3 regions of the Lentilactobacillus curieae genome follow, and region 2 is predicted to be linked to each of the others. Evidence: a T-box and tRNA genes for the amino acid it is inferred to sense, from the RefSeq annotation. Region 2 holds a T-box; the other regions hold tRNA genes.

Region 1 (2,239 bases), 100 kb from region 2:
ATGGCGTTACCGAACCAGGACTTAGACCAAGCTTATCTTTTAAAACAGTCTCAGACGCAAATGATAAGTGTCTGGTTCCATGATCCTGGCTAAATTTCTTTAAGTCCACTCTATGGGAACCGTCTACTGTAATTAAATAATACTTTCTGTTCTTATCATCTCTAACGAAAATGTTTTTTGCATCTGCATTAGGATACGGGAGATTAACCTTACTGACTTCTTGCATGTTATACACGGCTTGGTGCTCAGTGACTTCAAACCAGACATCATGCTCGTCAAGAAACGAATAGATTTGTTACTTATCCATCAAGATTATCTCCAATTCAATATATACAAAGAAAGGAAGCATTGAATAATCAATGCTTCCTTTCATTAGCAAACTCGTGTAATTCTCTTATACCGGAGGTGGGGTTCGAACCCACACGTCCTTGCGGACACTAGATTTTGAGTCTAGCGCGTCTGCCAGTTCCGCCACTCCGGCAAAATAACTGATAAATATTAGAATAACATGATTGGAAAAAGGCGGTAATCGGATTCGAACCGACGATGAAGGTTTTGCAGACCTCTGCCTTACCACTTGGCTATACCGCCAGAACAACCTCTGAAACCTCAATAAGAGATTCAAAGTAATCTATTGCCTTACCACTTGGATATCATCCAATCAAAGGGCGGTATGTGGGAATCGAACCCACGCGTGTCGGATCCACAAACCGATGTGTTAACCACTTCACCAATACCGCCATAACATTATTAACAGGGATAGTAGGAGTTGAACCCACACCGACGGTTTTGGAGACCGTAGTTCTACCATTAAACTATATCCCTATGGTGGAGGGGAGTGGATTCGAACCACCGAACCCGAAGGAGCGGATTTACAGTCCGCCGCGTTTAGCCAGACTTCGCTACCCCTCCATAAATGGCGCGGGACAGAATCGAACTGCCGACACATGGAGCTTCAATCCATTGCTCTACCGACTGAGCTACCGAGCCAAATACCAGAGTATATAATGCTATATAATGTTGTGTATTCAATTGTAATACATAACAACGGTCCGTACGAGACTCGAACTCGTGATCTCCTGCGTGACAGGCAGGCGTCCTAAACCAACTAGACCAACGGACCAGTGCTGCTATGAAAATGGAGGATACAGGGATCGAACCTGTGACCTCCTGCTTGTAAGGCAGATGCTCTCCCAGCTGAGCTAATCCTCCATAAAGTGACCCGTACGGGATTTGAACCCATGTTACCGCCGTGAAAGGGCGGTGTCTTAACCACTTGACCAACGGGTCATTCTCTTATTATTAACGGAGAGTAAGGGATTCGAACCCTTGAAACAGGCGTTTACCCGTTTACATCATTTCCAATGATGCTCCTTCGGCCAGCTCGGACAACTCTCCATTTTTAATAATAACTCCGGCAGGCGGGCTCGAACCGTCGACAACCTGATTAACAGTCAGGTGCTCTACCAACTGAGCTATGCCGGAATAATCGCGTGGCAACGTCCTACCCTTGCAGGGGGCGATCCCCCAACTACTATCGGCGTGCTGAAGCTTAACTTCTGTGTTCGGCATGGGAACAGGTGTATCCTTCAGGCTATCGCCACCACACTATTTACTTTAGAGAACTTTGTTCTCTCAAAACTAGCTAATATTAATTTTCTGCTGCCGATACTTACCATTTATTTTGGTTAAGTCCTCGACCGATTAGTATTGGTCCGCTCCGTACATCACTGCACTTCCACTTCCAACCTATCTACCTCATCATCTCTGAGGGGTCTTACTTCCATATAGGAATGGGAAATCTCATCTTGAGGCGAGTTTCACACTTAGATGCTTTCAGCGTTTATCTCATCCATACATAGCTACCCAGCGATGCGCCTGGCGGCACAACTGGTACACCAGCGGTATGTCCATCCCGGTCCTCTCGTACTAAGGACAGCTCCTCTCAAATTTCCTACGCCCGCGACGGATAGGGACCGAACTGTCTCACGACGTTCTGAACCCAGCTCGCGTACCGCTTTAATGGGCGAACAGCCCAACCCTTGGGACCGACTACAGCCCCAGGATGCGATGAGCCGACATCGAGGTGCCAAACCTCCCCGTCGATGTGGACTCTTGGGGGAGATAAGCCTGTTATCCCCAGGGTAGCTTTTATCCGTTGAGCGATGGCCCTTCCATGCGGAACCACCGGATCACTAAGCCCGACTTTCGTCCCTGCTCGACCTGTCTGTCTCGCAGT
Region 2 (2,239 bases):
TGGCTAAATATTCTGGCGGGATTCAATTTATTGCCGTGCCATTTACAGAAGTTCAGGAAACTATTAAGGAAAAGGTTCCGGAAGGCTATTTGATGACGATTCAGCGGCGAATGATGATGAGAATTGCTGCTGAGATTACTAAGAATCGTCACTGTACTGGAATTTTTAATGGTGAAGCGCTAGGTCAAGTGGCTTCTCAAACTCTTGAGAGCATGATGGCAATTAATGATGTTACCTCAATGCCGGTATTGAGACCATTAATCTCAATGGATAAAACGGACATTATCGAAATTTCCAAGGATATTGATACCTTTGATTTGTCAGTGTTACCATTTGAAGACTGTTGTACAATCTTTACTCCCCCAGCACCAAAAACTCGTCCTGACTTAGAAAAGTCCAGAAAGTTTGAACAATACATTGATGTGGACGGATTAATGGAGCGCGCAATTTCGGGGATGACAATCACTGATATCAAGCCAGGCGAAGATTACATGAACGCCAATGCAGAAATTTTTGCTGAACTTCTGTAAAATATACTGGTAGTTTTACTCATTCTATTTTAAAGTAGATGTAACCTTTGATACTAAGGAGTGCTTGAACATGCAAATAACGATTCAGGGTAAAGAAGAACAACTCTATGGCAACCCACCAGTTAATGGTGATAAGTTACCAAAGTTTAAATTAGAGGATTCAGAGGGCAACAAGGTTAAGACGGCTGATCTATTGGGGAAAGTGACGTTAATTTCGACGATTCCTGACATTAATACATCAGTTTGTTCAATTGAAACCAGGAAGTTCAATCAGGAAGCAGATCACTATTCTGATGCCCAATTTTTAGCTGTGTCTAACAACACCGTTGAGCAACAGAAAGATTGGTGTGCTGCAGAAGGCGTTGAAAACATCAAAATGCTTTCGGATGAGCAACTTTCTTTAGGTTATGCAATGGGTGTCTACTTGCCTAACTTTGGTGCATTAGCTAGAACCATCTTTATTGTTGATAAGGTGGGGACCATCGTTTACAGACAAATTGTTGACGAGTTGACTGATGAACCTGATTACGCAAAAGCATTAGAAGCATTGAATAAAATTGCAAATCGCATTGACGATTAGCAAATTGTCGCTTATTATTAAATCTATAATCAGCAACGAACAAGAGAGTATCCTGTGACTGGTTTTCAGAGAGAACGTCATTTGCTGAGAGACGTTTAATCAGAGCAGCGAGAAAGTAGCTTGTGAGCTATCCATTCGAAATTGAGGGTGGATCGGTAAGTTCGACCGTTATTCGATATTAAGTGGGGTTAATAGCCCAATTTAGGTGGTACCGCGAGCATCTCGTCCTAATCATTAGGATGAGGTGCTTTTTATTTTGAGAAAGAGGCGATTAGATGACGAAAGAAATGTCGACCAAGTACAACCCAACAGAGGTTGAAAAAGGCCGTTATGATAAATGGTTAGATGATGGTGTATTTAAACCAAGTGGAGATAAAAAAGCAAAACCATATTCAATTGTTTTGCCACCACCTAACGTTACTGGAAAGTTGCACTTAGGCCATGCCTGGGATACAACTTTGCAAGATATGATTATTAGACAAAAACGGATGCAAGGCTTCGATACCCTATGGCTTCCAGGAATGGATCATGCGGGAATTGCTACTCAAGCCAAGGTTGAAGCTAAGTTACGTGACCAAGGCATTTCCCGTTACGATCTAGGCCGAGAAAAGTTCGTGGAAAAGGTTTGGGAGTGGAAGGATGACTTCGCTGCTACTATCAAGACACAATGGGGCAAGCTAGGTCTTTCTTTGGATTATAGTCGTGAGAGGTTTACCCTCGATGAAGGCCTATCAAAAGCTGTTCGCAAAGTCTTTGTTAAGCTTTACGAAAAGGGTTTGATCTATCGTGGAGAATACATCATCAACTGGGATCCCCAAGCTAGAACTGCATTGTCTGACATTGAGGTTATCCATAAGGATGATAAAGGAGCCTTTTATCACGTTAAATATCCATTCACTGATGGAACAACTTTTAACGGTAAAGATTACATCGAAATCGTCACTACCCGTCCGGAAACAATGATGGGTGATACTGCGGTTGCTGTTAACCCTAGTGATGAACGTTACAAGGAATTGGTTGGCAAAAAAGTCTTGGTTCCTTTAATTAACAGAGAAGTGCCAATTATCGCTGATCAATACGTTGATCCTGAGTTTGGAACAGGAATGGTTAAGATTACTCCTGCTCATGA
Region 3 (2,239 bases), 210 kb from region 2:
GGCGTTGGTGGGATACTACCCTCGCTGTGTGAACACTCTAACCCGCGCCACTAAGCGTGGCGGGAGACAGTGTCAGGTGGGCAGTTTGACTGGGGCGGTCGCCTCCCAAACAGTAACGGAGGCGCCCAAAGGTTCCCTCAGAATGGTTGGAAATCATTCATAGAGTGTAAAGGCAGAAGGGAGCTTGACTGCGAGACAGACAGGTCGAGCAGGGACGAAAGTCGGGCTTAGTGATCCGGTGGTTCCGCATGGAAGGGCCATCGCTCAACGGATAAAAGCTACCCTGGGGATAACAGGCTTATCTCCCCCAAGAGTCCACATCGACGGGGAGGTTTGGCACCTCGATGTCGGCTCATCGCATCCTGGGGCTGTAGTCGGTCCCAAGGGTTGGGCTGTTCGCCCATTAAAGCGGTACGCGAGCTGGGTTCAGAACGTCGTGAGACAGTTCGGTCCCTATCCGTCGCGGGCGTAGGAAATTTGAGAGGAGCTGTCCTTAGTACGAGAGGACCGGGATGGACATACCGCTGGTGTACCAGTTGTGCCGCCAGGCGCATCGCTGGGTAGCTATGTATGGATGAGATAAACGCTGAAAGCATCTAAGTGTGAAACTCGCCTCAAGATGAGATTTCCCATTCCTATATGGAAGTAAGATCCCTCAGAGATGATGAGGTAGATAGGTTGGAAGTGGAAGTGCAGTGATGTACGGAGCGGACCAATACTAATCGGTCGAGGACTTAACCAAAATAAATGGTAAGTATCGGCAGCAGAAAATTAATATTAGCTAGTTTTGAGAGAACAAAGTTCTCTAAAGTAAATAGTGTGGTGGCGATAGCCTGAAGGATACACCTGTTCCCATGCCGAACACAGAAGTTAAGCTTCAGCACGCCGATAGTAGTTGGGGGATCGCCCCCTGCAAGGGTAGGACGTTGCCACGCGATTATGGAGGATTAGCTCAGCTGGGAGAGCATCTGCCTTACAAGCAGGAGGTCACAGGTTCGATCCCTGTATCCTCCATATTGAGCCGTTAGCTCAGTTGGTAGAGCATCTGACTTTTAATCAGAGGGTCGGCAGTTCGAGACTGCCACGGCTCATTACAATTGAATATATCTTAGCGCATAATATTGTAAATATGCCGACTTAGCTCAGCTGGCAGAGCACCTGTCTTGTAAACAGGGGGTCGGAAGTTCGAATCTTCTAGTCGGCATTTTTGCGGAAGTAGTTCAGTGGTAGAACATCACCTTGCCATGGTGGGGGTCGCGGGTTCGAATCCCGTCTTCCGCTTTATTATGCCGGGGTGGCGGAATTGGCAGACGCACAGGACTTAAAATCCTGCGGTCAGTGATGACCGTACCGGTTCGATCCCGGTCCTCGGCATAAAATGCACCCATAGCGCAACTGGATAGAGTGTCTGACTACGAATCAGAAGGTTGTAGGTTCGACTCCTACTGGGTGCATATTTTCGGGAAGTAGCTCAGCTTGGTAGAGCACCTGGTTTGGGACCAGGGGGTCGCAGGTTCGAATCCTGTCTTCCCGATTGATAGCTAAATATTATATATTGCACTATCATCGATCGCGGTGTAGCTCAGCTGGCTAGAGCGTCCGGTTCATACCCGGGAGGTCGAGGGTTCGATCCCCCCTGCCGCGATATAGGTCTTGGACCTTTAGCTCAGTTGGTTAGAGCAGACGGCTCATAACCGTCCGGTCGTAGGTTCGAGTCCTACAAGGTCCATTGACTCAACATTGTTAGAGTTAATGTTATATGCGTTAATTTTGGAGGATTACCCAAGTCTGGCTGAAGGGAACGGTCTTGAAAACCGTCAGGTGGGTCAAACCACGCGAGAGTTCGAATCTCTCATCCTCCTTTACATTATCGCGGGATGGAGCAGTCTGGTAGCTCGTCGGGCTCATAACCCGAAGGTCGTTGGTTCAAATCCAGCTCCCGCAATTTTGGTCCGTTGGTCTAGTTGGTTTAGGACGCCTGCCTGTCACGCAGGAGATCACGAGTTCGAGTCTCGTACGGACCGGTTTATGGCTCGGTAGCTCAGTCGGTAGAGCAATGGATTGAAGCTCCATGTGTCGGCAGTTCGATTCTGTCCCGCGCCACTTTAATTGAATATTATCTTATTTATGCGGGTGTAGTTTAGTGGTAAAACCACAGCCTTCCAAGCTGTTGTCGCGAGTTCGATTCTCGTCACCCGCTTTTTATGTTAAAATGGGCCTATAGCTCAGCTGGTTAGAG

Evidence for each region. The T-box of region 2 lies ahead of PL11_RS09980 (valine--tRNA ligase). A T-box ahead of a tRNA ligase gene usually reads a tRNA of that ligase, here a tRNA-Val.
Region 1: it encodes a tRNA-Val, which carries the amino acid that the T-box ahead of PL11_RS09980 (valine--tRNA ligase) is inferred to sense. The anticodon was not compared.
Region 3: it encodes a tRNA-Val, which carries the amino acid that the T-box ahead of PL11_RS09980 (valine--tRNA ligase) is inferred to sense. The anticodon was not compared.

The regions. Positions count from the first base shown of each region.
Region 1 covers NZ_CP018906.1:59,155-61,393, forward strand. The annotation lists gene PL11_RS00325 (prolyl-tRNA synthetase associated domain-containing protein) at 1-292, opposite strand, end outside; tRNA gene PL11_RS00330 (tRNA-Leu) at 398-481, opposite strand; tRNA gene PL11_RS00335 (tRNA-Cys) at 521-591, opposite strand; tRNA gene PL11_RS00340 (tRNA-His) at 668-740, opposite strand; tRNA gene PL11_RS00345 (tRNA-Trp) at 755-825, opposite strand; tRNA gene PL11_RS00350 (tRNA-Tyr) at 827-912, opposite strand; tRNA gene PL11_RS00355 (tRNA-Phe) at 918-990, opposite strand; tRNA gene PL11_RS00360 (tRNA-Asp) at 1,049-1,123, opposite strand; tRNA gene PL11_RS00365 (tRNA-Val) at 1,140-1,212, opposite strand; tRNA gene PL11_RS00370 (tRNA-Glu) at 1,219-1,290, opposite strand; tRNA gene PL11_RS00375 (tRNA-Ser) at 1,307-1,398, opposite strand; tRNA gene PL11_RS00380 (tRNA-Asn) at 1,413-1,485, opposite strand; rRNA gene rrf (5S ribosomal RNA) at 1,492-1,608, opposite strand; rRNA gene PL11_RS00390 (23S ribosomal RNA) at 1,685-2,239, opposite strand, start outside.
Region 2 covers NZ_CP018906.1:2,053,347-2,055,585, reverse strand. The annotation lists gene thiI (tRNA uracil 4-sulfurtransferase ThiI) at 1-530, shown strand, start outside; gene tpx (thiol peroxidase) at 601-1,110, shown strand; T-box leader at 1,137-1,343, shown strand; gene PL11_RS09980 (valine--tRNA ligase) at 1,386-2,239, shown strand, end outside.
Region 3 covers NZ_CP018906.1:169,399-171,637, reverse strand. The annotation lists rRNA gene PL11_RS01040 (23S ribosomal RNA) at 1-742, shown strand, start outside; rRNA gene rrf (5S ribosomal RNA) at 819-935, shown strand; tRNA gene PL11_RS01030 (tRNA-Val) at 942-1,014, shown strand; tRNA gene PL11_RS01025 (tRNA-Lys) at 1,019-1,091, shown strand; tRNA gene PL11_RS01020 (tRNA-Thr) at 1,132-1,204, shown strand; tRNA gene PL11_RS01015 (tRNA-Gly) at 1,210-1,281, shown strand; tRNA gene PL11_RS01010 (tRNA-Leu) at 1,289-1,374, shown strand; tRNA gene PL11_RS01005 (tRNA-Arg) at 1,381-1,454, shown strand; tRNA gene PL11_RS01000 (tRNA-Pro) at 1,461-1,534, shown strand; tRNA gene PL11_RS00995 (tRNA-Met) at 1,572-1,645, shown strand; tRNA gene PL11_RS00990 (tRNA-Ile) at 1,656-1,729, shown strand; tRNA gene PL11_RS00985 (tRNA-Ser) at 1,773-1,862, shown strand; tRNA gene PL11_RS00980 (tRNA-Met) at 1,872-1,945, shown strand; tRNA gene PL11_RS00975 (tRNA-Asp) at 1,950-2,024, shown strand; tRNA gene PL11_RS00970 (tRNA-Phe) at 2,031-2,103, shown strand; tRNA gene PL11_RS00965 (tRNA-Gly) at 2,130-2,200, shown strand; tRNA gene PL11_RS00960 (tRNA-Ile) at 2,215-2,239, shown strand, end outside.